DNA from 3 places in the Glutamicibacter arilaitensis Re117 genome. Region 3 is predicted to be linked to each of the others. Evidence: predicted binding sites of a transcription regulator. Region 3 holds the regulator's gene; each other region holds the start of a gene.
The links. Region 3 encodes LexA, which represses DNA repair genes until DNA is damaged. Its sites were predicted from a motif close to TCGAACANNTGTTCGA; they were not measured.
Positions count from the first base shown of each region.

Region 1: a site for LexA is predicted at 1,445-1,460, ahead of AARI_RS17680 (HNH endonuclease signature motif containing protein). Genes of this name have one in related genera too.
Region 2: a site for LexA is predicted at 2,091-2,106, ahead of AARI_RS00045 (LexA family protein). Genes of this name have one in related genera too.

Region 1 covers NC_014550.1:3,712,256-3,722,303, forward strand. Annotated here, with positions in the region: gene catA (catechol 1,2-dioxygenase) at 1-775, shown strand, start outside; gene AARI_RS17675 (hypothetical protein) at 879-1,379, shown strand; gene AARI_RS17680 (HNH endonuclease signature motif containing protein) at 1,524-3,083, shown strand; gene AARI_RS20315 (SRPBCC family protein) at 3,274-3,453, opposite strand; gene AARI_RS20320 (SRPBCC family protein) at 3,450-3,848, opposite strand; gene AARI_RS20325 (Rieske 2Fe-2S domain-containing protein) at 3,913-4,101, opposite strand; gene AARI_RS20330 (Rieske (2Fe-2S) protein) at 4,111-4,353, opposite strand; gene AARI_RS17690 (MFS transporter) at 4,592-6,010, shown strand; gene AARI_RS17695 (DUF1801 domain-containing protein) at 5,979-6,404, shown strand; gene AARI_RS17700 (hypothetical protein) at 6,429-6,839, opposite strand; gene AARI_RS17705 (hypothetical protein) at 6,952-8,061, opposite strand; gene AARI_RS17710 (electron transfer flavoprotein subunit beta/FixA family protein) at 8,465-9,241, shown strand; gene AARI_RS17715 (electron transfer flavoprotein subunit alpha/FixB family protein) at 9,256-10,048, shown strand, end outside.
Region 2 covers NC_014549.1:2,904-12,951, forward strand. Annotated here, with positions in the region: gene AARI_RS00030 (hypothetical protein) at 1-92, shown strand, start outside; gene AARI_RS00035 (helix-turn-helix domain-containing protein) at 128-346, shown strand; gene AARI_RS00040 (Y-family DNA polymerase) at 349-1,662, opposite strand; gene AARI_RS00045 (LexA family protein) at 1,644-2,015, opposite strand; gene AARI_RS00050 (DNA polymerase III subunit delta) at 2,183-3,559, shown strand; gene AARI_RS19490 (hypothetical protein) at 3,566-3,835, opposite strand; gene AARI_RS00055 (type I restriction endonuclease subunit R) at 4,355-7,438, opposite strand; gene AARI_RS00060 (restriction endonuclease subunit S) at 7,425-8,774, opposite strand; gene AARI_RS00065 (type I restriction-modification system subunit M) at 8,771-10,048, opposite strand, start outside.
Region 3 covers NC_014550.1:1,233,281-1,243,328, forward strand. Annotated here, with positions in the region: gene hflX (GTPase HflX) at 1-1,275, shown strand, start outside; gene AARI_RS06145 (ATP-dependent DNA helicase) at 1,268-3,262, shown strand; gene AARI_RS06150 (glycoside hydrolase family 76 protein) at 3,401-4,456, shown strand; gene lexA (transcriptional repressor LexA) at 4,513-5,232, opposite strand; gene AARI_RS06160 (LysM peptidoglycan-binding domain-containing protein) at 5,491-5,844, shown strand; gene AARI_RS06165 (histidinol-phosphate transaminase) at 5,926-7,032, shown strand; gene hisB (imidazoleglycerol-phosphate dehydratase HisB) at 7,055-7,675, shown strand; gene hisH (imidazole glycerol phosphate synthase subunit HisH) at 7,676-8,311, shown strand; gene AARI_RS19890 (hypothetical protein) at 8,314-8,463, shown strand; gene priA (bifunctional 1-(5-phosphoribosyl)-5-((5-phosphoribosylamino)methylideneamino)imidazole-4-carboxamide isomerase/phosphoribosylanthranilate isomerase PriA) at 8,491-9,228, shown strand; gene AARI_RS06185 (SseB family protein) at 9,452-10,048, shown strand, end outside.

The DNA of each region.
Region 1 (10,048 bases), 1.4 Mb from region 3:
CGCCAAGGTCGATGCTTCAACCGAACGCGTGAACCTGCTTGCTTCCAAGCTCGTCAAGGCCGCCAATGACATCATCCTCGAAGAGCGCGTGAGCTACGACGAGTTCAACGCCCTGAAAGCATGGTTGATCAAGGTCGGCGACGACGGCGAATGGCCACTGTTCCTGGACGTTTGGCTGGAACACTCGGTGGAAGAGGTCGCTACCGACCACCGCGAAGGCAACAAGGGCTCGATCGAAGGCCCTTACTACGTGCCCGAAGCTCCTTCCCAGAACTCCCCTGCCACCATCTCGATGCGCGAAGACGAGAAGGGCACCAACCTGCTCTTCCAGGGCCAGGTCCGCTCGACCGACGGCTCTGCATTGAAGAACGCCAAGATCGAGCTGTGGCACGCAGACGAAGAGGGCTTCTACTCGCAGTTCGCTCCCGGCATCCCGGAGTGGAACCTGCGCGGCACCTTCATCGCCGACGAGGAAGGCAACTTCCAGATCAACACCATGCAGCCAGCTCCGTACCAGATCCCAACCGACGGTGCCTGCGGCCAGCTGATCGCCGCTGCCGGCTGGCACGCATGGCGACCAGCCCATCTGCACCTGAAGGTTTCAGCCGAGGGCCACGAGCTGCTCACCGCCCAGCTGTACTTCCCGGGCGACGAGCACAACGATGACGACATCGCAAGCGCCGTGAAGCCGGAACTGCTGCTGGACGTCCAGCCAGCCGAGTCGGGCAACGGCAAGCAGGTCACCTACGACTTCGTACTTGACCCAGTGAAGTAAATCCGAAGCAGAAGAAGCACCGCATCACGCGCAACGAGGGGCGTGAGGCGGTGCTTGCTTCATTTAATGCCTCGGTTGACCAGCGCGAGGTTAGGCTACTGACATGCGTAAACTTCTAGCCATCAGCGGATTCGCCATAATTGCGGCTTACGCTGTTTATGGCGCCCTGCTCGCGAACAACTGGGCAGTGGAAGCCGCCAGCGGAATTCCTTTGGATGAAACCATCGTGGCGATGTCAGCCGCGGGGCAGGGCTACAGCTCGCGCGGCGGCTGGGTCTTCGCCTGCGCTGGAATCATCCTCGCGATTTCATGGCTACTCGTGACGCTTACCCCGAAATTCCAGCTGCCCGGCTGGGTCGCCGCCGGACTCTGGGGCCTGATTGTCGCGCTAGGAGCACCCACGTACTTCTTCACTGCTTTCGGCAACATAAATTCAGTGGGCGATACCTTTGAGGACTGGAATGCTGGTGCAGCCTTCGCCCTTGAAGCACCGCTATACACTGCCAGCATCCTCGCCGGCGTTCTGCTCGCTACTATGGCGGCCATTGGAACCTGGTCCGCATTTTCCGGTACTTCACGGCCCCTTCGTCCAACCGGCAGCTAGACTTTCAGGCTGCGCCACCTGACTCGAAACGCTGATTTACCCCAAGGCGCCAGCTGAAATTACGGTCGAATAAACTTTCTATGAGTTACCCACAATTCGACTTGAATCAGAACAAAACGTCGGTGCTTAGCAGGAAAATTAACTATGAGTATTCCTGCATATCTAGAAGACCGCGACGGAGAACACCGTCTTCCACTGCGCCCACCGGGCACCCGTGAAGAGTCGCATAGGACTTCCGCTGAGGAGGCCGAACGCGAACACCAAACGTTCTTAGGGACGCTTAAGCAGACCGCCCTTGAGCTTTTCGATGCCGGGCCCATTAACGGCCCTACCGACGCGCTGGAGGCCCTGAAGAAAATCCAGCGGCTGCAGAGCAGTACCGAAGCCGCTATCGCCTACATCATGGCCGACGGAGTGGAACACGTCAGCGAATCGTTCAATGACCTGATATCGACCGAACACCCGCACTCCGCCGATGAAGAAACAGCAGCCGCGAAAAGCGCCGCATGCTACGGCGTGGACCGCGGCAGCGAGCAGATCATCAACTCCAACTTCATCGCCGAATCCTCCGTCGCACTGCGCGAGAGCAACCGCAAGGTATCCAAACGGATGTTCCATGCCAAGGGCTTGCGGCATGTCTGCAAGAACACCCTCGCGGCTCTGGCTGCAGGCGAGATCACCGTCAAGGCGGCCCACGATATCGTCAAATTCTGCCAAGATCTCTCTCCCGAGCAGATCTCGCTCATGGAACAAATTCTGCTGCCCATGGCGAAGACGGCCCCGGATGAAGCCATCTACCAACGGGCTCGACGCCTGCACGACCGCCTTAATCCCGATTCAGCGGAGAACCGGCAGAGGAACGCGTTAGCTGCCCGCAACGTCCGGATGTGGAACGACGAGGATGGCATGGCCACCTTGCAACTTCATCACAGCGCTGATGTCATCCATTCAATCAACAACTCCATCAAACACGTGGCCAGCCAGATCACTGATCCTAAGGACTCACGCACCCAGGCCCAGGTTGAAGCCGATGCTTTCGCGGACGTCTATCTCAATGGTTGGCCCGGAACGGAAGCGATGCCGCTGAAACCACGGGTCTCCATCACTATTCCTGCTTTAGAAATGCTGGCCAATCCCTCTCGCGGCCTTGCTGAATTGGAAGGCTACGGACCGATCCCCCTAGGCGTGGCTCTAAAGATCGCAGCTGATGCTCCGTCATTCCAACGGGTCCTGACAGACCCTTGGACCGGGGCTGCGATTGACGTGGAACCCAAAAGGTACCGACCTTCCCAAGGACTGCGGGATTTGCTGCGCCACCGCGACCAGCATTGCGGCTTCCCCGGATGTCGTCGTCCGGCAGATAGCTCAGAAATTGATCATATAGAAGCGTATGGGCAGGGCGGGCACACCACCCGGCAGAATACGCATCTCTTATGCAAACAGCATCAGATGTTCAAGCACGCTCTGGGCTGGAAGGTCCTTGCTTGTCCTGACGGTTCCAAAACATGGATTTCACCGCATGGCCTGCGTTCAATCACGATTCCTGAGAGCGTGAGCAACGTGGAGAACTTTGACCATCTCAATGATCACTGCCCTCAGCGTCCTGAAGATGAAACAACACCCGTAGTTCGGTTGACTCCGGAAACACGACGAGTTCTGAGCCTCGACCAGGATGAAGATCTTCCCGACACCGGAACCGGATAGCCCCTTCGCGAAGCTTGAATCTTGAGTGACAAATTTTTTCAGTCACTAGAACCACCACACCACCTATAGACCCGACGGAAGCAGCCTCATCGAAGCTACTCGCGTGGCAGGCTACGGCCAGAATCCGGTTCCCGACGCTTAACACTTTTCCCGGTGGTGCTGAATGAAAATAAATTGCAGTCAGAAGCTTCTAACTCCTCCGGATGCGGTTGGCGCGGGCCTGATCGGATTCGCCCACCGGTGCGAAGCAGTAGATGGTGACCTCGGTCTTGTCCACGGCGACCGGGCGGAAGACGCGGATCTGCGAGCCGAACTGGTCCATCAGGTACACGTTCGGGTACAGACACAAGTTGCGGGAGATGCCGATCATCCAGTCGGCCTGGCCTCGCCGTGCTTGGCGACCAGCTCGTCGCGCTTTTCAGCCAGCGGACGGTTGGCCGGGTCCAGCCATTCGGTCCAGAGCAGCAGGTGGCCGTTCTCGAACGAGTAGTAGCCGCCCTTCTGCTTGTCCCAGCCACCGGCGTCCATGATCTTGGTGTCGTTCGAGGATTCGCCGTTGGCGCGGCGGGCCTGGGTGGCGGCGTAGTTCCAGTGGGTTGCAGAGACGTGGTAGCCGTCGGCGCCGTTTTCGGCCTGCAGCTTCCAGTTGCCGTCATAGGTGTAGGTCGAGGCGCCGCGCAGCACTTCCAAGCCTACTTCGGACTGGTCAACCACCATGTCGAGGATCTTGGTGGCCTCGCCCAGGTGCTCCTCCAGGGGCAGCACATCTTCCTTCAGCGAGCCGAAGAGGAAGCCGCGGTAATTCTCGAAGCGGGCGACCTTGGTCAGGTCATGCGAGCCGTCCTTGTTGAACTGCTCGGGCTAGCCGGCACCGCGCGAGTCCTTGACCTTGAGCAGCCTGCCGGAGTATGTTGAAGGTCCAGCCGTGGAACGGGCAGGTGAAGGTGGTGCGGCTATCAGTCTTGCGGCGGCACACCATGGCACCGCGGTGGCTGCAGGCATTGATCAGCGCGTTCAGTTCACCCTGCTAGTTGCGCGAGATGATGATCGGCTGGCGGCCGATGTTGGTGGTGTAGTAGTCACCGATGTTGGGGATCTGGGACTCGTGGGCCAGGTAAACCCAGTTGCCCTCCCAGATGTGCCTCATTTCCATCTCGAAGATCTCTTCATCGGTGAAGATATTTCGATTGGCGCGGAACTCTCCGGTTTCCGGGCTGTCGACCAGTGCGTTATCCAGCAGGCTGGATACCTCATTCAGGGTTTCAGTCATGGCGTGGTGTGCTCCGTCCATTCAAGGCTCGTTTTAAGGGGAAAACCGCTGCAGCCGGTTTGCATGGATTCAACCTTGGCAGAAAGTGAGGGCGGTCACACTAGGGTTATGCCTAGGCTTGGACTAGGCATCTGATCACTATGTTTTCAAGCATCTGAATCCACACCTGTCGCCTATGAATTCGGCGGAGTATCCTTTTGCTACGACCTCCCGCCCACCTTTAGAAGCAGCCTTGCCCATGCGCGAAGAAGAAGCCCCGGACCTTCCCGCGGCCCGCAGCCAGAACCCCGAAGTTCCGCGGCAGGGCCAGCGCTCCTTCCTGCACATCCTGGCCAATACCGCCGTCGCAAACCTCACCACCAGCTACCTGTGGTTCGCGCTGACCTTCTGGGTGTATCTGGAAACCGAAAACGTCATGGCCACCGGCATCATCGGCGGCGCCTTCATGCTGCTGATCGCCGGATTCTCCATGATTTTCGGAACCATCGTGGATAATCACCGCAAGAAGTCGGTGTTCGTGTTCTCCGCACTGGTCACCGCGGTGGCCTTTGCCCTGGCCGGGCTGATCTACCTCTGGCTGCCCACCGAGGACATCTTGAATATCGGCGGCTGGCAGTTCTGGATCTTCTGCCTGGTCATCCTGTTCGGTGCGATCGTTGAGCAGATGCGCGGCATCGCGCTGTCCACCACCGTCACCCTGCTGATCCCGGTGGAGCGCCACGCCAATGCCAACGGACTGGTCGGCACCGTCCAGGGCATCGCTTTCATCATCACCAGCGTGTTTTCCGGGCTGTCCATCGGCCTGCTGGGGATGGGGTGGACACTGGTCATCGCAATTGCGATGGTCGTGATTACATTGCTGCACCTTCTGGGAATTTCCATCCCCGAGCAGGAGCCAGAAAAGGAAGAAGGCCTCACAAAGACCAGCGACCTGCGCCTGGGCTTCACGACGGTCATGGCGATCCCAGGCCTGTTCGCGCTGATCATCTTCTCGATGTTCAACAATTTCATCGGCGGCATCTACATGGCTTTGATGGACCCCTACGGGCTGACCATCATGTCGGTCGAAGCCTGGGGCATCACCTTCGGGTTGGCCTCCACCGGCTTCATCATCGGAGGACTGGCCATTGCCAAATTCGGGCTTGGGCCCAATCCGATCCGCACCATGCTCTTATTGGTGGCCATCATGGGATTCCTCGGAGCGGTCTTCACCATCCGGGAATGGACCTGGCTCTATGTGCTGGGGATCTGGCTCTACATGATGCTCATCCCGGCGGTGGAAGCCTCGGAGCAAACGGTGATCCAGAAGGTGGTCGCCTTCCGCCGCCAGGGCCGGGTGTTCGGCTTCGCCCAGATGATGGAAGCCGCCGCGGCTCCGATTACCGCCTTCCTGGTTGCCCCATTGGCCCAGTACCTGGTCATCCCCTATATGCGCTCGACGCAGGGAGATGAGCGCTTCGGCTGGCTGGTGGGACAGGGGCAGGCACGTGGAATCGCCTTGATCTTCTTGGTCGGCGGGTTGATCATGGTTGTAGCGGCACTGCTAGCCATGGGCACCGGCCAGTACCGCAAGCTTTCTGCAATTTTCCAGGCCGAATCGCCCGCAACGCCCCAGGAGGCATCAGTTGCCAACGAGTCAGAAGACCCTTCCAAATAGCGCGAGCGTTGAGGACTTCATCGAAGCTGCCACCCCGGAAAAACGCCGGATTGACGGGCACGAGCTGGATCGGATATTCCGCGAGGCCACCGGAGAGCAACCGGTGATGTGGGGGCCGAGCATCGTGGGCTACGGCAGCTACACCTACATCTCCCCTGCTAATGCGCGCACTACCGGCATCTGGCCCAAGACCGGCTTCTCGCCTCGCAAGGCCCAGCTCTCACTCTATGGTTTGAAGGACCTTCCCCAAGGAGCGTCGCTGCTGCCCCAGTTGGGAAAGTACACCGAGGGTGCCGGTTGCGTGTACGTGAAGAAGCTGGAGGACATTGATCTGGCGGTGCTGCGCGAGCTGATCGCCATTGCGGCCTCGCGGCAGGATGACCAGCCTCGCTAGTAACTGGGGTTTTCACCCCAGCGTCTAATTCGCAGCGGCAGGCCGGGATTTGGCCAAATGCCTGAAAATTGCACGTCCGCCTGCAACTGGGCCCAACACCATTAGCGTGGCACCGGCGCAGAGCGAAACGGCCACGGGTATCTGCGGGCTGGCGGAATCCGGGAAGGCGTCAAAGAGCAGAAGCGTCCAGAAAAAGCCGGGAATTACACCGACCGCCAAGACAATGAAACTGAAAACCAGCGCGTGCAGCCAGCTCGTAGCTGCGCTGCCCAGCCAGGCCATGGCCCCGGCGACACCCAGCCATGGCAGCAATGGGAAAGCCAATGGCACCCAGAGCCCAGGTTCGGCCCACCATGGGGTTCCCGCGATCAGCGGATCCACGATGAGCATCAGCGCTGCGAAGAGCAGTCCACTGGATGCGGCAAGCCACGTCAATGGCGATCTGTTTTCCCTGCCCACTGCTGATCACCTGTCTGCTGCTGGAGAAGATGCTATTAGGTTGGTGTTGCCCGCAGCGCAATGCAGCTACGGGCAACATCCGCGTTGGCTATTCGGCTTCTTCGAAGAAGGCTTCAACCTCGGAGATACCAGCGGAAATGATCGGGACAAGGCGCTCGTCAATACTGTAGTGCTCGCCGTCCTTGGTGATCAGACCGTAGTCAGCCAGTGAATCCATGGCGAGCTTCGCCTCGGGAAGAACTGCATCGTAGACCTTCGGACCGCAGTTTCGGCGCAGTCCTTCCAAGTCGCCTTCGCGGCCGGTGGATGCGGTAACCAGCAAGTTGCGCAGCACCAGGTAATGGGCCTCATCGCGCAGGGCGACATCGAAGGTCGGGTTCAGGTGCGCCTGCACGCAGCCAACGGCCATTTCGAAGAGCAGCTGCGCACTGGCAGCCTCTTCGCCGGCAACCAGCAGGTCGTAAGCATCCTGGTCGGTGCGCAGGACAGAGCCCTCGGACTCGACAACGGACATGCGCCCGGCACTCCAGATGTAGTTGAAGGCCAGCGGAGCCGGGCCTTCTGGGTCGAAGGTTTGCGCATCCAGGCCAACGGCCTGCATGACCTTGGCGCGCGGCTCCTGCGCTTCTGGGCTGAAGTCTTCCATGTCAACGCCCTCAACCAGCGTCCCAGCGTAGGCCTTGACCTGGGTGAACAGCTTGGTTGCGCGCAGCAGTTCGCACAGTTCCGCATCGCCTTCGGCAAAGCCGTTCAGGGTATCTTCGAGCATCTCGCTCAAAGCTTCGAGATTTTCCTCAGGGCCTTCCCAGAGCTGGCGGTCCTGGGCGAAGCTGAAGAAATCGAGCCACGTGGTGAAGATCGGCTCCGGGGCCAGGGATTCGGGCAGGTTGCCCAGATGCTCGGCAAGGGACTGCCCGAAGACGTCTACGTCCAGGTCGAACAGGTTCGAGCTGCGCGCGTTTTCGGCGTACTGCCCGGCGACCTGGCCGATGACATCCAACTCCATGCCCGCTGCCTGAGCTGCTTGTTCAGGCGAGAACGCTGGAACCTGGTTGGCTACCCAAGCAGTGAAATCATGGCGAAGGGCATCAACCTGCGCTTCAGCTTGGATGCGGAAAACGCTGCGTCCACGCGCCGCTGCCTTGGCAGGGTTGCCTGCGCCTGAGTTCTTTTTTCCTTGACGCTTTTTGCTGGCCATGAGCCGTCCTTTGATTCCGAAATTGATCGCTGGCTTAAAGCCTACGGTGCACCGCGAAGAGCCGACGAATAGCGCGATGCGACTCACCTGCCGGCATGCAGTTGCAGTTAACCACGCCAAACTGAAGACCTTTTGTTCTTCGAGCTGTTCAATTGCTGTTTTCTTGTCTGCTTTCATTGAAAAATGGCTTGAAATCCGACAAGATGAACACCAAAGAGACATGTAGCCTGCGACACATTACCTACGGCACTTTGGGAGGACTGCGCGGTGGCCTATTAATGAACTTGGATTTCCTAGTATTTTTGCCGGGGTCCAAATCATTGGCCACCAAAGCCCGGGATCAATGCGGCTTCCGAGCAGCGCAACCCCAGTCAACAGCTACTCCGATATGAGGGAGAAAATAATGAAGATCGCGGTCCTGATCAAGGAAGTCCCCGACACCGGAGAGGACCGGCTCCTGAATCTGGAGACCGGCCTGGCTGATCGAGCGGCTACGGAAGTGGTGCTCGATGAAATCAGCGAGCGCACCTTGGAAGTAGCACTCAAGCACGCTGATGCGAATCCAGATACGGAGATCACCGTATTGACCATGGGACCGGGTTCGGCCCAAGCCACTTTGCGCAAGGGCCTGGCCATGGGCGCTTCCAGCGCGGTGCACATCAGCGATGAAGAATTGCTTGGCGCCGATCTGGTGCTGACCGCCGAGGTTCTGGCTGCAGCCTTGCGCCGCGGCAACTACGACCTGATTCTTACCGGCAACATGTCCACAGATGGTTCGGCAGGCGTACTGCCGGTAATGCTGGCAGAGCTGCTGGATCTTCCCGCGGCGACTTCCCTGTCCTCGGTAGAAATTTCCGACGGCACGATCAGCGGTTCACGCGAACTCGAAGGCGCCAGCACCAAGGTCAGTGCTCCGCTGCCGGCGATTGCTTCGATTGCCGAGGCGCTGCCGGACGCGCGCTTCCCTAATTTCAAGGGCATTATGGCGGCCAAGAAGAAGCCGATTGAAACTTTGTCGCTGGCGGACTTGGGTGTTGAGCCTCTGCCTGCTGATACCGCGCGTTCCATCATGGTTTCGGTGGCGCAGCGCCCGGCGCGCACCGCCGGAACGGTCGTGACCGATGACGGCGAGGCCGGGAACGCACTGGCCGAATTCCTGATCAAGAACAACCTGGCGTGAGCGGAAAGACGACCATGACTACTTTTGCTACTGACTCAATTCTTGTCTTCCTCGAAACCACGGCAGCCGGCACGCTGGCGAAGAACCACGCCGAACTCCTAGGTGCCGCAGCTGGCGTCGGCACGCCGGTCGCGCTGGTCACCGGCTCTTCGGACGCGCTGGAAGCACTCGCCGCCCAAGCTAGCGAGGCAGGGGCCGCCCAGGTCCTGACCGCCGCCGTGGATTCCCCGGTGCAAACCGCACCGCTGGCGGATGCGCTTCAGGCCGCTTTCGCGCAGGTTCAGCCACAGGCCGTTTTGCTGGGCCACTCGCTGACCTCCCGCGAAGTGGCAGCACGCTTTGCGGTGCGCAGCAAACTGGCATTGAGCGTCGACGCGCTCGAAGTTTCACGCGATGATCAAGGCATCATCGCCACCCACTCGATCTACGGCGGAGCCTACTCAACGCACAGCGCCCCGACTTTCGGAGCACCGGTAATCACCGTGCGCGTGGGAAGCATCGAGGAACGCGCCGAAGCCCAGCCGGCGAACAGCACCGCGCTTGAGGTTGCGCCAAGCGGCAAGCCAGAGGTCGAAGTCAAGGAACTTGTAGCCGCCCAGACGACTTCGACGCGCCCCGAGCTGCGTTCGGCTACCCACGTGGTTTCCGGAGGCCGCGGCCTGGGCAGCGCCGAGCAGTTCGATCTGGTCCACCAGCTGGCTGACGCATTGGGTGCGGCCGTGGGTGCTTCGCGTGCCGCAGTGGATGCCGGCTACATCGAGCATGCCGCCCAGGTGGGGCAGACCGGTGTTGCAGTTTCCCCGCAGC
Region 2 (10,048 bases), on a different replicon from region 3:
GAGAAGCCCCGGACTGGACCGAGGGCACCCCGGCCGACGCGCTGCGCCGGGCCGGTCTGACCTACACCGCCCGCGCGCAGGACGCCATCTAAGCGCGCTGCAACAGAAAGCTGCGAGGAAGGAAATAATGAACGATCCCGAAGCTGTCGATGATCTGATCACCGATCTTCCAGAATGGGCGACGACCGAAGAAATCGCCGATCTAATGCGTGTTAAGCCGCAAACCGTTCTGAAATGGAACAAGGAATATGGGCTTAAGGCCGTTTCGATCGGTGCTAGGGTGCGGCGCTACCGGAAGAAGGATGTCAGGGACTTTTTGCTCACCAGTGACGACAACGACGAATAGCCTCAGGCTGCTTTCACGGTCAGTAGCTCACGCCAGTGCGTGGTGTAGCGCGGACTCATCATCTCCCGCCGCATCTCCCAAGCCGGCCCCTGCTGTAGGCCGGCCCGACCCAAACCGATGGACTTCACACCGTGCTCGGAACGGATCTGCTGGATCAGCGGGCCAATCTGTTTGGCCTCATGCGCTGAAATGAACGGGTCAAAAGTTTCCTGCATGGCACAGGGTTGAAGATCCATGACCACCACCCCCGCCCGCGCGTATTTCACCCCGATCAGAATCTGGGGGAGTAGTTGTTTCGCTGCGCGGGTGAGCACTACTGGGTCAGCCGTAGGCCCTGGAAGTTTCACTGTGATCGCTGGCTGGTGATCCTGGTGCTGGTTGTAGTAGCTGGTCATCGCCCACGCGGAGAGGATCTTGGCCTGTTTCTGGTGCTTGTGCAATCTGGCGGAGGCCTGCTGCGCATAAATCCCCATGACCTGCTCCATGCCCACTCGGTCGGTGATCGGATCAGAAAATGAGCGGGAGAAGATTAGTTGGTCTTTGATCGCCCGTTCTTCTTCCATCGGGATGCAGGGAATGCCGCGCAGCTCTAGCACGGTGCGCATCTGCACGATGGAGAACTTATCCCTGATCCGTACCTCGTTCGCATTGCGGAGGTCTTTAGCCGTCCAGATCCCCAAGCCGCGCAGCCGTTTGGTCAGCCTGGGGCCGATGCCCCACACCTCAACTACCGGTAGACGCGCCAGCAGGCTCTCGGTGGTCTGTGCTGGGGCACGATCCCACACGCACACCCCGCCCAGTTCTTTGATGTGTTTGGCGGTCTTGTTCGCCATTTTCGCCATCGTCTTGGATGTGGCGATCCCCACGCAGACGGGCAAACCGGTCAGCCGGAACACCTCCGACTTGATCTGCTCACCCAGGGCTTGCAGCTCATCCACGGTGCCGGACACTCCCAGGAACGCCTCGTCAATGGAATAGACCTCCACCCAAGCCGAGAAACGGCCTAAAAGCTTCATGACGCGGGCAGACATTTCCCCGTACAGCTCGTAATTAGAGGACTTCGCGACCAGCCCGAGGCGGTCAGCGTCGGCCGCGAGTTTGAACCACGGTGCACCCATCTCAATGCCCAGGGCTTTGGCTTCGGCGCTGCGCGCGACCGCGCACCCGTCGTTATTGGACAGCACGATCACCGGGCGAACTTCGAGCTTCGGGTCAAAGACCCTTTCGCAGGAGACATAAAAGCTGTTCACATCCACGTGAGCGATGTATTCGCCCCGCTGCGGCGGAGCGGGGGAGTCTAGAGGTGATGGAGGCATGTGGTGGCTACACCCCAAATCCTAAAGTCTGACAATTCCGCCACGCGCAGGTCGGGATAATCCGGGTTCTCTGCTTTCAGCACCACCCCGGCAGGGCCAGTGGAGAGACGCTTGACGGTCATTTCCCCGTCGATCACTGCAATCACCACGTGCCCATCGCGTGGCTGCACACTGCGGTCAACGATCAGTTCATCCCCATCGCTGATCCCCGCGCCCTGCATCGACTCACCAGACACCCGCACAATGAACGTCGAGACTTGATCGCGGATCAGCATCTCGGATAGATCAATCTTCGTATCGGAGTAGTCCTGGGCTGGGGAAGGATAGCCCGCCGGGACCCTATCCAGAGCCATTGCGAGCACTCGTTGCGGCGGGTCCACCAGCTCACATACCTGTATACGATCAACCTTCATTGTAACACCTATCCTTAGAACATATATTCTAACATTTGAGCGTAGTGTGAACCTCCGACACTTGAACTTGATAGTCAAAAAGTAGTGTGACCGTGATAATGAGACCAATGGAAACTTTAAAAGCGACGGCGGTTTTTACCCCCAACAGCTCATCCCCAAAGCTGTCGTTAGTGCAGCGAACCGAAATCGAACATGAAATTGATGACTATCTGGAGGAGGGCGGCAAATTTGTCTGCTTGCAAGGTGTCACCAAGCTCGGTAAGACGACGATCGCCGACACAGCAGCGAAAAAGATAGATCTGACTTTTAAGTTCGATTCACAGAATCTGCAAGGGGGCGCTAAAGACTTGTGGCGGGCCCTCGCTTCGAAACTGCGCCAACCTGTAGAAGAAGCTCATTCACACGGTACCTCTGATACTGCAAAGTGGTCTTTCCGTGGCCTTTTGGGATTTTTCAACGCTGAGGCCGCGGGCGACCATGCGAAGACCAGTGGAAAAACTGTTACCTTCGAAAACGATCTTGCTGAAATCGTCACATCAGCTATCGAAGGTTTGACCGCTGAAGGTAAAACGATATTGGTCGTCTTAGACGACTTCCACTTCATCGAGAACCAATCGGCCAAGGTAGAAATTCTTCAGGCCCTAAAACCTATAGCCAATCACAAAGTATCCGTTCTTCTTGTGACGCTTCCGGAACGGGACTTTAGCAAAATTTTTAATAAAGCAAACCTCATGGGCCGAAGCGCCACGGTACAAGTTCCACTGTGGACTACTGATGAGCTAGAGGGAATTGCTGTGAAGGGTTTCAAGGAATTGAATGTCCAAGCCGATCCTGAAACCATAAAAATGCTCGCTAAGAAGAGCTATGGTAGTCCTCAAATTATGCAAACCTTAAGTCTTAGGTTGTGCCGCAACGCGAACAACGTTCGCTTTAAGCAAGAACATCTTACGCCGCTGCTTCCGCCGAGTGAGCCCAAGAAGTTCTATAGTGCAGCTATCGACGATAGTTCCAAAAAATGGCTTGCAAAGCTTGCGTCAGGCAAGGGTACGAGAGGCACTGAGAGGAATGTCTATACGGATCCAGCGTCAAAACGAAAGTATGACGGTTACACAATCTGTTTACAGGCGCTTAAAAACATAGGTCCGAAGCCAGTCACAACTTTTGAAGAGCTGAAATTCGAAGTCGCTAGGGTTCTAGGTATCGAACCCAAAGATGTTTCGCGAATGCAGCTCCATGGTCCTTTGAACAACATGACAGGCATTGCTCATGAGGAAATGAAGGCAACGTTAGCCACGGTAGTCCCTGAAGGACTGCCACTCTCCATTTCGATTCCCCAACCATTTTTCGAGTGGGGGCAGACTGAAATGGAACAACCCATTAAGATTCTTGATCCGGTCCTACTTTTTGCAATCGACTGGCACTGGGAAGAAATTATGTCGAGTATCGAACGGAGACAATTACTTGCCAATGTTGAAAATGCCTGAGTTAGTCTAGCTGCTTTTGAACTCCGTCAAAAATGATCGTTTTCGGTGCCCCGCAGGGACGCTGCGAGCGATAGATCGTTGAACCTCCTGCACGGTTCTATTCAAAGGTTTCAAAGTGTGGCGTTGTTTAGTGCCATGACAGGTTGGGACGTCTCGCGGCACCCGGTCTTCGGCAATTTCGGCATTAGGAGTGGGATGGTCAATGATGGTGGTGAGGAAGTGCGGGCGAAATCCCACGGGCTCATTGGTCGATCTTGCTTCGGGTTGCAGGCTCATGTGCTGAAGTCCTTCCCTCATTCGCGATTGTTGAGGCTCTATGCTCGACGATAGGACGCCGATCGACCCTTGCCTAGATTAAGCGGAGCATGAGTCTAAGGACCGTTGAACAGGTGATGTTGTGCCTCGTGCTCTACGGCGGCCCTTCACCGGCTGGTAGCGACGGTTCCTAGGGTGCGTTAAACACGGAAGCATCCCGCGAAAATTGCGGGATGCTTCCGTGCGAAAAGGCTAGTTTTCACTTATAAACAAGGCCAGCTTAACTCTCGACACAGCAGATCAGTCCGTAGTTCCTTTTTGTTCAGGGAATATTCAGTCTCTGGTTTACCCAACATGCCGGGCGGGCAGTGTATGACCTGTGGTAATTCCTATCGCTGTGTATCGCTTCGTCACGGGATCTGAACTCATCCGACCCCGGGCCGTCCCATAATGCACGATCGATGGTGTCGACCATCAATGTCTTCCGTCGTGAAGGCTGCGCTGAGACAGACGCAACCTCCAAAAGGGATGCCGGAGGATTTAGTCGTTAGCCATCGCGTCGAGTTGGGCTTGGTCCCGTAATCGGTTCTGCAGCCCTGCTGCGAGGAGGACCTCGACGATCTTCTCAGGTCCACCTAGCTCCAAAAGGACGTTCGTAGCTTGCTGATGACCTTCACCTGCGGTGTAGATGAGTTCTTCGACGGTCTCCACCAGCGTGGGGGAGGAGCTGAAGTCCAGAGGACCGTTAGCCACGGCTTCTCGTTGCAGCTGTTCATGGGCTTGGGCATGTCGCATGACTGATTCGAACACGTTGATCTGGTCTTCGTCGCTGATCCCGGTGCCTTCGAAGAGCTTGTTGATCTGCTCGATCAGCGCGCCGAACGTGCCCACGGTCTTCTCCCGCACCACCCCTGACCCAGCGGCCGTGATCCCTTTGAGTCCCTGGCCCTGCCCGGCGGTGAGCTTCAGGTCATGGCTTTCTTGCTTCTTCAAGGCGTAGTGGGTGAGCACCACATCGGATAGGTCTACTCCGTTGCCTGTCGCTGTGGTTTGTAATGCCTTGGCCAGCAGTTTCAGGTAGATCGCGAGTTTCTCGATGCGGGTGTTCCCGTAGTCGATGATCTGCGAGAAGAAATCGTAGGACTTGTTGAAGGATCCTGCGGTTTTGCGGAACTCTTCTAGCTGTTCCAGTTCCAGGGTGTTGCCATTCAATGTGGCGTTCTTGTGGCGGTGATGGAATACGTCGATGGCTGGCTGCAGGTGCGATACCAGGCCGTTGTGGTTGCGTTGTGCCACCCACTTCTCAGCGACCAGATCCACGTCCCGGTCGTTGTAGATCCCCATTGAGTCCAGCTTCATGATCATGTCGTGAATGATGTCTGGGTTGGATTCCTCCTGGATGGAGGCATCCTCATAGTAGGTCTGGAACGCTGCGAGAATGATGTTTGGGTCGTTGACGAAATCCAGGACGAAGGTCGTGTCCTTGCCGGGGATCACCCGGTTCAGCCGTGACAGGGTCTGTACTGCGGCGATGCCCGAGAGCTTCTTATCCACATACATGCCCACCAGCAGAGGCTGGTCGAACCCGGTTTGGAACTTATTGGCCACTAGCATGATCTGGTATTCGTCGGTGCCGAAAGCCTTGGTCAGGCTCCGGCCCTTGAGGCCAGGATTCATGGTGTGTTCGGTGAATGGATTTTGCCCGGATTCAGGGTCGGTGACTTCGCCGGAGAACGCGACTAAGGCGGCCAACTCTGTTTGGTAGCCCTTGTCTTCCAGGTATGTGTCGATGGCTAGCTTGTAGCGGACCGCTTCCTTGCGGGAGGAAGTTACGACCATGGCTTTGGCGCGGCCGGCCAAATGATGGGCGACGTTCTCACGGAAGTGCTCCACGATGATCGCGACCTTCTGGGCGATGTTATGCGGGTGGAGTTTCACCCATTGCATCAGGGCCTTGGCGCCTTGGTCGCGGTCCACCTCCACCTCGGCGGCAGTCTGGTCGTTGTGGGCGATCCTGGCTGCCATTTGGTAGGTGGTGTAGTTCTGCAAGACGTCGAGGATGAACCCTTCCTCGATGGCTTGCTTCATCGAGTACAGGTCGAAGACCTCCGGCTTGCCATTCGCGTCGGGCCGGCCGAAAAGCTCAATGGTTTTTCCCTTGGGGGTGGCGGTAAACGCGAAGAACGACAGGTTCATGGTCGCTCCAGCGCGGGCCGCCATTTCGGCGGCGAGCACATCCTCGGCGCTGATGTCCTCGCTTTCTTCCAGCCCGATACTGGTCAGGGCCTTCTTCAATGACTTGGCGGCATCCCCGGACTGCGAGGAATGGGCTTCATCGGCAATGATCGCATAAGTGCGTCCGGCCAGGCCTTTGTTCTTGCGGATCTCTTCCAGGGCGTGGGGGAAGGTCTGCAAGGTGACGCCGATGATTTGCCGGCCATGGAGCAGCGCTTCGGCCAGCTGCTTGGACTTGGTACCTTCGGAGCCACGGGTGATGGGGGCGAACACGCCAGCGACGGTCTCTAGCTGTTCGATGGCTTTTTGCAGCTGCCCGTCCAGGACGGTGCGATCGGAAATGACGATGACCCCGTCAAAGACCTTGGACCCGTCCTGCCGGTGCAACGAGGCCAACCGGTAGGCGGTCCACGCGATGGAGTCGGTCTTCCCCGACCCGGCCGAGTGCTGGATCAGATAGTTGTGGCCCGGTCCCTCCGCTAGGGCTGCGGCAGTCAGCGCGTTGACGGCACGCCACTGGTGGTAGCGCGGGAACCGGGTGGAAGCCTTGAAGGATTTCTTCCCGCTGATCGGGTGGGTGTCTTCCTCGAAGCGGTAGTGGATGAACTTGCCCAGCACAGTCAGCCACGCCTCGCGGTCCAGCAGGTCTTCCCAGAAGTATGCTGTGGGGCTGGTGCCTTCCCGGGGAGCGTTGCCGGCCCCGTTGTCTTTGCCGGCGTTGAAGGGCAGGAACCGGGTCGAGGGGCCTTCCAGTTTCGTGGTCATGTGCACTTCCTGGTTGGACACCACGAAGTGCACCAACGCTCCGCGCCCGTAGGAGAGGAGTGGTTCGCCCTTGGGGTTCCGGTCGTGCTTGTACTGTTTCAGGGCAGCCTGTGCGTCCTGGGTCAGGTCTGTTTTCAGCTCGACCGTGGCCACCGGCAGGCCGTTGAGGAAGAACACCAGGTCCAGGGATTTGTTGCTGGTGGTGGAGTAGTGGACTTGGCGCATTACACGCAGCCGGTTGTGCCCGTAGCGTTGGACGGTGGTGGGGTTCAGCCCGTCGGCTGGCTTGGGTTGGAACATCCGCAACGTCGCCGGGGTCACCCCAATGGGTTTCTTGATGGCGTTCAGGGTGCCACCGCCATTGAACGGATCGGCACCCATCACCGAGGCCAGACGGTCCAGCACCCTCAACTTGGCCTTGGCCAGCATCGTCGGGTTCAGCTCAGGTTTGAGGATCTTCGCTAGCTCGTCCGGTGCGGTGTCTTCCAGCCAACCGAACACGTCGTCGGGGAAGAGCGCGCGTTCGCGGTCATAGCCCTCATCGGTGGGGGAGTACAACCATCCATGAGCGGCGAGGTGTTCGCAGATCTCGTTTTCGAACTCGATTTCGTTATGCAATGCCAACAGACTCTGCCTCCACGTTACTGGTTGCCGGGGCTACGAGGCCGCGGACATCGATCTTCCCGGTCACCGCGGCACTGATGACTGCGGCACGGCGTTCCTTCGACAGTGCGATCGCTTCACGAGCGTCAGCAATCGCTGCGTCTATCTCCGTGGTTTCCCGGTCAAGGTAATCCACGATTTCTTGTTGCTCATTTAACGGAGGAAAAACACCGGTAACCCTTAGCAAGTTGGCAATGGATAGCCTCGGTAGGCCCGCACCTTTGACAAATGAACGCACCTGTTCTTGGACAAAGGCTGATCTGCAGAGGTAATTGAGAAAGTTCGGGTCTAGCTTTGAAAGGTCAGGTCGGATGATGATTAATGAGGAAGCGACCACGAAATCGTGATTTCCCTGGACGACCACGGTGCGTCCCACCGTACCGTCTTTACTGAAGAGGACATCGCCGTTTTGAGGCCGGCACCCGGTCCTAACCATGTATTCGTAAGTTTCTGGCGAAGTTTTTAGAGATCCTTCGAAATTGATACCCGAATCTGAAACATCCCGAGTCGAGACAAAATCGTAGATCCCTCCATCTGTTTCGGGGGAAATATGGGCACCGTCGGTGATCTTTAGGGTGAAGTGCTTGAGCCCGGTCACAGCCCAAGGTGCTGGTATCAACCCAAGGTTCGAGACATTGCTGTCTTTCATTCGTGATTTCGGGTCGAGACCCTTGGTGACTGCTTGGGTGATGGTTGCTGTACGGCGCTCGGACAGCAGGGCGATGAGTTCTTCCTGATCCGCAATAAACGCATCGATCTCAGCAGTCTCACGATCTAGATACGCAGCGATGTATCGCTGTTCGCTTAAGGAAGGGAATAAGACAGGCATTTTTCGATGGCGTACTGGATCTAGATCCCATTGGTTGGGACGCACTCCCGCGGAGATTGATGCATAATGCTGAAAATAAGGGGTTGAACGCATGAGGAAGTGTATAAACCTTGAGTCAGCCTTTCCCAACGCGCGGAAAACGAAGTAGGCAGGACTGACAATTCCGTTGTGTTCGGAGACTGCTACGGAACCTTGCCAAGCCTTCATCTTATTGATGACGAGGTCGCCGATTTCGACAATCTGATATTTAGATAGATCCTCGGACGCTTTATTGAAATTGTCGTTCCGACTAGATTTAGGTACGACACCATAATCGCGGTAGACGGATAAGAGTTCTTCTTTGCCATTACCAAGTCGCTTGGTTCGCTTAAATAGATTCCAAAGAGGAAAAGTCGACCAATCGATTGGTATTTCTCCCAACCATTCAACGCCGCTGTCCTTGTACTTAGGGTATGGCTTTTGACTCATGCCTTAACCTGCTCAAGACGTGCACGGATGCGGCCGAGGACCGCGTCGAGATCCGCATCAATCTCTTCCAACGGGCGTGGGGGAATGTATTGGTAGAAGTGGCGGGTGAAAGGAATCTCACAGCCTTCCTTCGTCTTCTCCTCGTCGAGCCAAGCATCGGGCACAAAGGGCTTGATCTCACGTTCTATATAGGCGTGGATGTCCTCGTTCCAAGGGACATTTTCGGTGTCGCGGAGCTCAGCATCCGGTTCGATCTTGCTTTTGGGCCCAGTGCAGACGTCGGCAGTGTCGTCTCGTTTGGAAAGACCGGCGATGAGGGCCTTGAGCTGCGGAGTGCTCAACTCGACACCAGTTGCCTTGAGCGTCCTTTTAAGTCCCGTGGTGAAGTTGTCGCGGTTTTTCCACAGCACGGTAGCATCCATGGAATCCAACGCAGTGCGTAGATCGGCTACTGCATCGGCGGTGAGCTTTCCTAAAGGCTTGGCTGCCAGGGCGGTGTCGATGCGTTCTGTGGTGGTGGCGAAGTTCAGCTTCAGCGGGCGTTCAACGGTGATGGTTCGGTAGAAGAAATCAGTGGTGTTGAAGATCTTCGATTGATCGGTCTCTGTGAAGTCGCCGTAGAGTCTTACAATTGCTTGAATGTCTTCTGGGCCTAGTTCGTTGCGTTTGGAACCCAGTCCCTTGCGCATCTTCCGGAACAGTTTAGATCCATCAACCAGTTGTACCTTATTGCGGCGTTCTGGGGACTTCTCCTTGGAGAGCACCCAAATGTAGGTGCTGATGCCGGTGTTGTAGAACATGTCGGTTGGCAGGGCGATAATCGCTTCCAAGTAGTCGCGTTCCAGGATCCATTTGCGGATGTTTGATTCGCCGGATCCTGCACCACCGGTGAACAGCGGAGAACCGTTGAGGACGATAGCGGCACGGCCTCCGGCGGATCCGTGGGCTGGTTCGCGCATTTTGGAAATCAGGTGCAGCAGGAAGAGCATGGATCCGTCCGAGACACGCGGCAAGCCTGGTCCGAAGCGGCCGGCGAACCCCTTTTCTGCGTGTTCTTCACGCACTGCCTTTTCCTGCTTTTTCCAGTCCACACCAAACGGCGGGTTAGATAGGCAGTAGTTGAAGGTAGTTCCTGCGTGTCCGTCATGGCGCAGCGTATCGTCGTTGACGATGGCGTCGACTGACTGGCCCTTGATGACCATATCGGCCTTGCAGATCGCGTAGGACTGCGGATTCAGTTCCTGGCCGGCCAGGGTGAGACGAGCCCTGGGGTT
Region 3 (10,048 bases):
CTTCGCCTTGAGCGCGTCGTGCTGGCCGGGATTTGGAGCGAAGGAACTGTCACCGACGCCGAGAACTCCTTGCGTGAGCTCGCCGCTTTGGCAGAGACCGCTGGCTCCGAAGTTCTAGACGGACTGGTTCAGCGTCGCAGCAAGCCAGACCCATCGACCTTCCTGGGCTCGGGCAAGGCCGAAGAGCTGCGCGCAATCGTCGCCTCATCCGGTGCCGATACCGTGGTTGTCGATGCAGAATTGGCTCCTTCGCAGCGCCGTGCCTTGGAAGATATCGTCAAGGTCAAAGTCATCGACCGCACCAGCCTGATCCTGGACATCTTTGCCCAGCACGCCCAGTCGCGTGAAGGCAAGGCCCAGGTTGAACTGGCTCAGCTCGAATACCTGCTGCCACGCCTGCGTGGCTGGGGTGAATCGATGTCCCGCCAGGCCGGTGGCCGAGTGGGTGCCGCCGGTGGCGGCATCGGTTCGCGCGGACCGGGTGAAACCAAGATTGAAATGGACCGCCGTCGCATTCGCGATCGCATGGCCAAGCTGCGCCGCGAGATCAAGGCCATGAAGCCTGCACGCGAAGCCAAGCGCGCCAATCGAAAGCGCAATGCGGTTCCAGCGGTAGCCATTGCCGGCTACACCAACGCCGGCAAGTCCTCGCTGCTGAACCGGCTGACCAACGCCGGGGTGCTGGTGGAGAACGCGCTGTTCGCCACTCTTGATCCAACCGTTCGCCAGTCCGCGACCGAGGACGGATTGACCTACACCCTGGCCGACACCGTTGGATTCGTCTCTAACTTGCCGACTCAGTTGGTGGAAGCCTTCCGCTCCACCCTGGAGGAAATCGCCGATTCGGATTTGATCTTGCACGTTGTAGACGGGTCCCACCCGGACCCTGAAGGGCAGATTCAAGCAGTACGCACTGTGCTGGGCGAAGTCGACGCGTTGAACATCCCCGAGATCATCGTGGTGAACAAGGCTGACGTGGCTGATCCGTTTGTCATCGAACGCATCCGCAACCGGGAGTCGAACACCGCCGTCGTTTCTGCGCACACCGGTGAAGGCATCGAAGAGCTGCTGGAAAAGATCAGCTCCTCGATTCCACGACCAGGCATCCAGCTTGAGGTGCTCATTCCCTATAACCGTGGGGATTTGATCGCCAAGCTGCATCAGAGTGAATCTGAGATCTTGGAAAGCGAACATCTGGAGAACGGCACCCGACTGATCGTCAAGGTGCGAGATTCCTTTGCTGCAGAGTTGGAGACTTTCAACCTTCATGGATAAGCAAGAGCAGGCCCTGGGACTTCTGGAGGCCGCGGTCACTTCCATGGGCGGTGCCATGCGCACCGGCCAGCAGGAAATGGTCAAGCACGTTGTCAGCGCGTTGGAAGACGAGAAGCATCTGCTGGTGCAGGCCGGTACCGGAACAGGTAAGTCGATGGGCTACCTGATTCCGGCCCTGGCTCATGCGCAGACCAGCGCCAAGCCAGTGATTGTCTCCACCGCGACGTTGGCGCTGCAATCGCAGATTGTTGGCCGTGACGTACCGCGATTGCTTGAATCGCTCAAGGGCAAGCTCTCGCGCCCAATGGACGTGGCCCTGCTCAAGGGCCGCTCCAATTACCTGTGCCAGTACAAGCTCGGTGGCGGGTACCCGGATGATGAGGGCACCTTGTTCTCCATGGATGAGCCAGCAGTACCTGCTGGCACCACCTACTCTCCACTGGCCAGCGAAGTGATGAAACTTCGCGAATGGGCTGAAGAGACCGAAACCGGTGACCGCGATGAGCTGGTGCCCGGCGTCAGCGACAAGGCTTGGAAACAGGTCTCGGTCTCGGCCATGGAATGCCTCGGCTCGCAGAAGTGCCCGATGGCCGACGAGTGCTTCTCGGAAATGGCGCGCGCTCGCGCGGCCGAATCCGATGTGGTGATCACCAACCATGCGCTGCTGGCGGTTTCGGCCTTTGAAGGGCTTTCGGTCCTGCCGGACTTTGAAGTCGCGATCATCGATGAGGCCCACGAACTGCAAGATCGTGTCACCAGTTCGGTTTCTGGTGCGCTTTCTTCGCGCATGGTGCTGACCGCTGCTGGTGGAGCCAAACGCCATTGCGGTGTCAACGTCGATGAAATGGTCAAGGCCGCCAACCGTTTGGAGAAAGCGCTGACCGGCGTGCCCACAGGCTTGCTGGAACAGGGCCTGCGCGAAGATATGGGCATTGCCCTGAACGACATTGTGGAGCAGGCCCGCTTGGCGCTGGCATTGTCCAAGCCGGAAGCCAATGCGCCGGCCGATGGCGGTCGGCAGACCGCACGCTCCCAGCTGCAAGCCGTTATGGATGATGCGATTCGCATGCTCGAATGCGAAGAGCGGCGCGAGGTCCTCTACACCACCCGTCCACGCGAATTCGTCGAAGGCCGAGGCTACGTCGAGGCTGATGAAACTCAGCCGGCCACCTTGAACGTGGCGCCACTGTCGGTAGCCGGCAAGTTGCGCGAAGGCCTGTTCGACGGACGCACGGTCATCTTGACCAGCGCCACGTTGGCCATCGGATCGCAGTTTGATTCAGTCGCAGGTTCCCTGGGCTTGATGGGTGCTGGCGCACCCTCTTGGACCGGCGTGGACGTGGGCAGTCCCTTCGATTACCCGAAGCAGGGCATCCTCTATGTCGCCAAGCACCTGCCGAAGCCCGGCCGTCAGCTAGCGGCCGAGACCTTGGATGAGATTGAAGACCTGATCAAGTCCTCGGGTGGCGGCGCCTTGGCGTTGTTCACTTCCAAGCGTTCTGCAGAAGAAGCAGCCAGCATCTTGCGCGAGCGCCTGGACGTCGAAATCTTGTGCCAGGGCGAAGCCAGCATGAAATCACTGGTCGAGCAATTCAGCAGCGAACGGGACACCTGCCTCTTTGGAACCATGACCCTGTGGCAGGGCGTGGACGTGCCCGGTGATTCGTGCCGCCTGGTGATCATCGACAAGATCCCTTTCCCGCGCCCCGATGATCCCATCTCCAAGGCCCGTTCTGAGGACGTAGCCAAACACGGTGGCAATGGGTTCATGCAGGTTGCCGCGACGCACGCGGCGATCCGCCTGGCCCAGGGTGCTGGGCGCTTGATCCGCTCGGTTGGGGACAAGGGCGTTGTAGCGATCCTTGATTCGCGGATGGCCACGGCACGGTACGGAAGCTTCTTGAAAGCTACCTTGCCGCCGATGTGGCCAACGGTTGATAAGAAGGTCATCTCCGGTGTTCTCAAGCGTCTGAACCCGGGCGAATAACAGCCATTGCCAACATATGATTCTGAGCTGCCCTTGGATAAGGGGCAGCTCAAGTCATTTAACCGCCAGCGGCTTGAAGGTTTCCTGATGCGCTAATGTCGGCATTAGAAGCGATAATTCTTGAGTCGGAAAGGCGCCATGGATTCCATGCAGGTATTGGCACATCAAACCGCGATCGATACCCACGCTCGCTTTGGGCATCGCCTCATGGGGTTGCCTGGAACGTGGATTGGACGCAGCTACAGCACAGCGCAACGATTGCTCGATGGAAGCATGCTCAGCGACCTCAACGGGCTCTCGCATCCCTTCAGTGAATGGAACTACTGGTGGCAGGCTCATTACCTGGATGCCATCATCGATGATGGCTACGCGTACCTGAATGAAGGCAACGACAAGCTGGCTGGCGAAGCACTAGCCCTGGCCAACGCCTTATTGCGTGGCATCCACCTGCGGAACTTCGGGGTCCTGCCCAACTATTTTTTCCACGATATGGCATGGCTGGCCCTGGCCAGCGAACGCTTGGTTCGGTTCACCCATGAGGCGTCCGGTAAGAAGAACAAGCATGCACAGCTGGCAGTGCGAGTGCTGGGCAAGCAGCTTCATCAAGGCAAGGATGATGTACTGGACGGTGGCCTGTACTGGTCCAGGAAGCGGGACTTCAAAAACACGCCCGCTAACGCGCCAGCGGCATTGTTCTTCGCCCGTACAGGACAGAAGGATATCTCGCGTGAGCTTCTGCAATGGCTGGAAGCTAAGCTGTTCAGCTCTGAACACGGGCTGTACTTGGACGGACTGCGGATAAATGAACGCGGACACCGGCTGGAACCAGCGGTCTACAGTTATAACCAGGGAACCGTCCTTGGTGCATTGCTTGAGCTCGGCGAACCTGCGGACCTGGCTCATGCCCAGGTGCTGATCAAAGCGACCGCGCAGTCCCTGGCCTCAGAATCAGGGGTGCTGGCATTCAACCATGGAGGAGATGGCAATCTGTTTGCGGGGATCCTCTGCCGCTACCTGGCTCTTGCCGCCACCGATGAGCGGTTGGAGGCCTCTAGCCGCGACACCGCCAAGACGCTGGTCATGGCGACCTCGCATCATCTAAAAGACCAAGAGCCACGCCGGCTTTCAGCAGCAGTGCAGCGTTGGATGATCTTCTGCGCCGCGGCCGGCCTCGAATCAAGCACTGGGCGCTAGCGCATCAAACGAAGATTGCGCTGGTGCCAAGCACCAGCGCAATCGAGGGGCAACTATTAGAGTGAGCGCATCACGGAGACGACACGTCCCATAATGGTTGCTGCATCGCCCAAAATTGGTTCGTAGCGCGAGTTCTGCGGAAGCAACCACGTATGCCCATCGCGCTGGCGGAACGTCTTGACCGTGGCTTCTTCGTCGAGCAGTGCTGCGACGATATCCCCGTTGTCTGCCGTCTGCTGGCGACGGACAACTACCCAGTCGCCATCGCAAATCGCAGCGTCAACCATTGAATCGCCGGATACCTTGAGCATGAACAATTCGCCATGTCCAACGAGCTGACGAGGCAACGAGAAAACATCTTCGACGGATTGTTCGGCCAGGATTGGGCCACCAGCGGCAATGCGACCTACCAGCGGGACCATGGTCGTGTCAGCGGAAGTGCTCAGCTCAATGATCTTGGCGTCTTCGTTGATGACCGGCTCTGCTGGTTTCGAAGCTTCAGCAGCCTCTGAATCTTCGGCCAGCTGCAGCGGGAGCAGGATTTCCATGGCGCGCGGACGGCGTGGATCGCGACGGATGTAGCCCAGCTTTTCCAACTGGCTCAACTGGTGAGTCACGCTCGAAAGGCTCTTGAGGCCAACTGCGTCGCCAATCTCACGCATCGATGGTGGATAGCCGTTCTTGCCGATAGACCGCTGGATCGTCTCCAGGATCTTCTTTTGGCGTATCGTCAGCGAACGTGCATTCGATCGGGGAGTGCGTTGTGAAGCTGACATGAGATTTTGCCTTCCCTAGCAAATATTCGAAAGTTCGTAAGTCCAAACTGTCGGAGCTAGATGGTGTGATGTTTTCATTGCTCGTCTACTTCGAAATCTTAGTAGATAAGCGAGCTTCTTTCAAAGATTTGTTCGAAAACTTCTGGACAAGTCCTGCAAACCTCTGTTAGAACAGATATACGAAGTTAGAACAAGTTTTCGAATCGATAGTTTCGAATACACATTCGCATCACTTGAATTTTTTGAGGAGACAAAGTCATGGCTACCGTCGCACTTGACTCAAATCAGACCCAGACGCCACTGAAGATCCGCATCAACCGCCGCGGATGGGCCGTGCTGGTTGGACTGCCTATTTTTGCACTCACCGTCGCAGCAGCGTTCTTCATCGCAATGTTTTCTTCCGACGCGCATGCTGCAGCGAACACTCCGGCGGGAATCGAAACCGTGGACGTCACCGTTATTCCAGGAGATACCCTGTGGAGTCTGGCACGGGAATACGCCACTGGCTATGACGTAACCTCCGCAGTCGACCACATCGCAGAATTGAACGCGTTGAACAGCAGCGAAATCCAGATCGGCGAGACCTTGTCCATTCCGGTCCTCGCCGGCTAGCTTGCACCACCTGCCTCAGGTTTGTTACCTGCCCTCGTAGCGGATTCACCTGCAGGCACACTGCGCACGTAGACTTGATGCGTGAATGACCGCAGTGAACTTTTGAGTCAGCTGCCCTTGCGTGAGAATCTCCGCGGGCTATCCCCTTATGGCGCACCACAAATTGATGTGCCCATTCAGCTGAACGTCAACGAGAACACCCATCCGTTGCCACCAACAGTCGTAGACGCCATTTCCCAAGAAGTGGCTAAGGCTGCGGCAACGTTGAACCGCTACCCGGACCGCGAATTCACCGAACTGCGTGAATTGCTCGCCGATTACCTGGGGCATTCGCTGACCAAGGAAAATATCTGGGCTGCTAACGGCTCCAACGAAATCCTTCAGCAAATCCTGCAAGCCTTTGGCGGTCCTGGCCGTTCGCTGATGAGCTTCGCTCCTACCTACTCCATGTACCCACTGCTTGCTAGTGGAACAGACACGTCTTACATTGCCGGAACGCGCGCTGCAGATTTCACCCTGTCCGCTGAATCCGCGGCCGCACAGGTCCGCGAGCACAAGCCGAATATCGTATTCCTCTGCTCGCCCAACAACCCCACCGGCACGGCGCTTGGCCTGGACGTCATCACCGAAGTGTATGAAGCCCTGAGCGAGCATGACGGCGTGCTGATCGTCGACGAAGCCTACGCAGAGTTCTCATTGGCCAGCACCAAATCCGCACTGACCTTGCTCGATGGCCGCCAGCGTTTGATCGTCTCGCGCACCATGTCCAAAGCCTTCGGGCTGGCCGGCGCACGCGTAGGCTATTTGGCTGCAGCTCCTGAAGTTACTGACGCGATCCGGTTGGTGCGGTTGCCGTACCACCTCTCGGCAGTTACCCAAGCGACCGCCATTGCCGCGTTGAAGAACATTGAGCTGTTGCTGGCCCAAGTTGAAGACATCAAGTCGCAACGCGACCGTATTGTCACCCGACTGAAGGAACTTGGCCTCAAGCCTTCGGTCTCCGATTCCAATTTCGTGTTCTTTGGTGGTGTTGAAGATCCCCATGCTATTTGGGAAGGGCTGTTGGAAGCCGGCATCATCATCCGCGACAATGGAATCCCGGGAACCCTGCGCGTCACTGCAGGAACCGAATCCGAAACCACAGCCTTCTTAGAACGGCTTGCCGAACTGCTCGGCTCACAGAAGTAATCCAAGACAAGCGAAGGAAGACATGTCTGCCGAATTGATTGGTGCACGCCGCGCCCGCATGGAACGCGTCACCAGCGAATCGTCCGTATTCGTTGAACTGGACCTCGATGGTACCGGTGTCTCTGAGATCAGCACCTCGGTGCCGTTCTATGACCACATGCTGACTGCGCTATCCAAGCATTCGCTCATCGACCTCACCGTGCGCGCCACCGGTGATACCCATATCGATGTTCACCACACGGTTGAAGACACTGCCATCACCATTGGTGAAGTATTGCGCGTTGCACTTGGCAATAAGGCCGGCATCCGCCGCTTCGGCACCTCCTATGCGCCACTGGATGAAGCACTGTCCCGCTCGGTCGTCGACGTGTCGGGCCGCCCATACCTGGTGCACTCCGGTGAACCAGCAGGCCAGGAATATCACCTGATCGGCGGTCACTTCACTGGTTCGATGACCCGTCACGTCTTTGAAGCCATCACCTTCCACGCGCAGATCTGCGCGCACATCGAGGTGCTCTCGGGTCGCGATCCGCACCATATCGTCGAAGCGCAGTTCAAGTCCTTTGCCCGCGCCCTGCGCGAAGCAGTAGAGCGCGATGAGCGCATGGGCGACAAGATCCCATCCACGAAGGGTGCCCTGTAAGTGGAAAAGAAAACTGTAGTTGTTCTGGACTACGGTTCAGGCAACGTGCGCTCGGCCGTGCGCGCTTTGGAAGCTGCCGGTGCCGAAGTGGAATTGACCGCTGATCCAAAGAAGATTGTGGCTGCCGACGGGCTGGTCGTTCCCGGCGTGGGCGCGTACGCCTCGGTGATGGAACAGCTGACAGAAACCGGTGCGCTGCGCTGGATTGGCCGCCGTATCGCTGGCGGCTTGCCGGTACTGGGTATTTGCGTCGGCCACCAGGTCTTTTTCGAAGAAGGCGTGGAGCACGGTGCGAAAACTGAGGGCATTGGAGAATGGCCAGGCAAAGTCGAACGACTGCAGTCCGAGGTCATCCCGCACATGGGCTGGAACACCGTACGCCCGCCCGAAGGCTCCAAGCTCTTTGCTGGCATCGAAGATGAACGATTCTACTTCGTGCACTCCTACGCCGTGCTGCACTGGGCATTCGATGTCACCCAGCCAGCGATGACCCCACCACAGGTGACCTGGTCAACGCATGGCACGCCGTTCGTGGCAGCCGTTGAGAACGGCCCGCTTTCGGCGGTGCAGTTCCACCCTGAGAAGTCCGGCGATGCTGGAGCTCAGCTGCTTCGCAACTGGTTGGGGACGCTCTAAAGATGTGGACCCTAATTCTGGGCGTTGTCGGTGCCTTCCTCGCAGGTGGAGCGATCTCGCTTAAGAGCCAGAAAGCCCACATCTCATGGATCATCGCGTTGTGGGTGCTTGCAGGCCTGAGCCTCATCGCCGCCTGGACCTTGACCTACTAAATTCATTACTTCTTCACAAAGGACATCATGAGCGAGCAACCAATTCTCGAGCTTTTGCCTGCTGTAGATATCGCTGGCGGCCAGGCAGTACGCCTGGTTCAGGGCGAAGCCGGTTCGGAAACCGGATACGGCGATCCGCTGGAAGCGGCGCTTTCGTGGCAGAACGCCGGAGCAGAATGGCTGCATCTGGTTGACCTGGACGCGGCCTTTGACCGTGGCAGCAACGTGGACATTGTCCAGCGCATCGCCAAGGAACTGAACATCAAGGTCGAGCTCTCCGGCGGCATCCGCGACGATGCTTCTTTGGATCGGGCACTTGAATTTGGCGCAACCCGAGTCAACCTTGGTACCGCAGCACTGGAAAACCCTGAATGGACCAAGCAGGCCATTGCACGCCACGGCGACAAGATCGCGGTGGGCATGGACGTTCGCGGCACCACTTTGTCCGGCCACGGCTGGACCAAGGACGGCGGCGACCTCTGGGACGTGCTGGCACGCCTTGAAGATGCCGGCTGTGCCCGCTACGTCGTGACCGACGTGACCAAGGATGGCACCCTGCGAGGACCGAACGTTGAATTGTTGCGGGAGATCGCAACTAAGACGAGCAAGCCAATCGTTGCTTCGGGAGGCATCTCCTCGCTGGAGGACCTGCGCGTTCTGCGCGAACTCGTTCCAGAAGGCATCGAAGGTGCCATCATGGGCAAGGCCCTGTACTCGGGCCAGTTCACGCTGCAAGAAGCATTGGATGTTGCTGGGCGCCGCTAGGCTCCACGCAGTCTTTGGAAAAGGCGATTCAGAAGCTCACGCTTTTGAATCGCCTTTTCCTCTATGCGAAGCAGAATCGCCGTGCTCTGCCGCCTAGGCAAATATCCTCACGCGTGAGCAGCGAATGGAAATCTGAAGTGCTGGCGGCGGGGTGTCCAACCTCATGAACACAGTTTTAGAACTTCACTGCACCAACCTTGAAACCACAGATAGCATGGATCCTATGAGTACTGAGCAACCGCCATCTGCACCTAAACGCCATCTGCCGGGACATATCGTTGCCGCGCTGGCACAGGCAGGCTCTCAAACCGACTCAGCCGGTCAGGACTGGGAAGGCCGAGATCTCAGCGGCGAAGGCAACCCACTGCATAACTTCGACAAGGACGACGGCAAAGCCGACGCAAATGTCCTCGCCGCACTCACCGCCCTGCGTGAAGGCAGCGCGGGGGAGAGCGAAGTGCATAAATCACTGGCCAACGCCAGGGTTTTCGTCGCAGTGGTAGCTCAGCTCGGTGAAGAAGCCATGACGGAGCACGGTTTCGCATCCGATAAGGAAGCGGACATGGCCCTGGTGAAGATCAAGGCTCCAGATGGCCGTATGGCTCTGCCAATCTTCACCACTGTGGAACGTTTGCAGGCTTGGCATAAGGAAGCGCGGCCGGTAGCAGTGTATGCCCCACGCGCCGCGCTGTCTGCAGTGAGCGAAGAATGCCAGCTGCTAGTCCTTGATCCGGGAAGCGATTTCACATTCGTGCTGCGACGACCGGGGCTTTGGACCCTCGCCAAGCAGGTGGACTGGATTCCAAGCTATCAAAGCCAG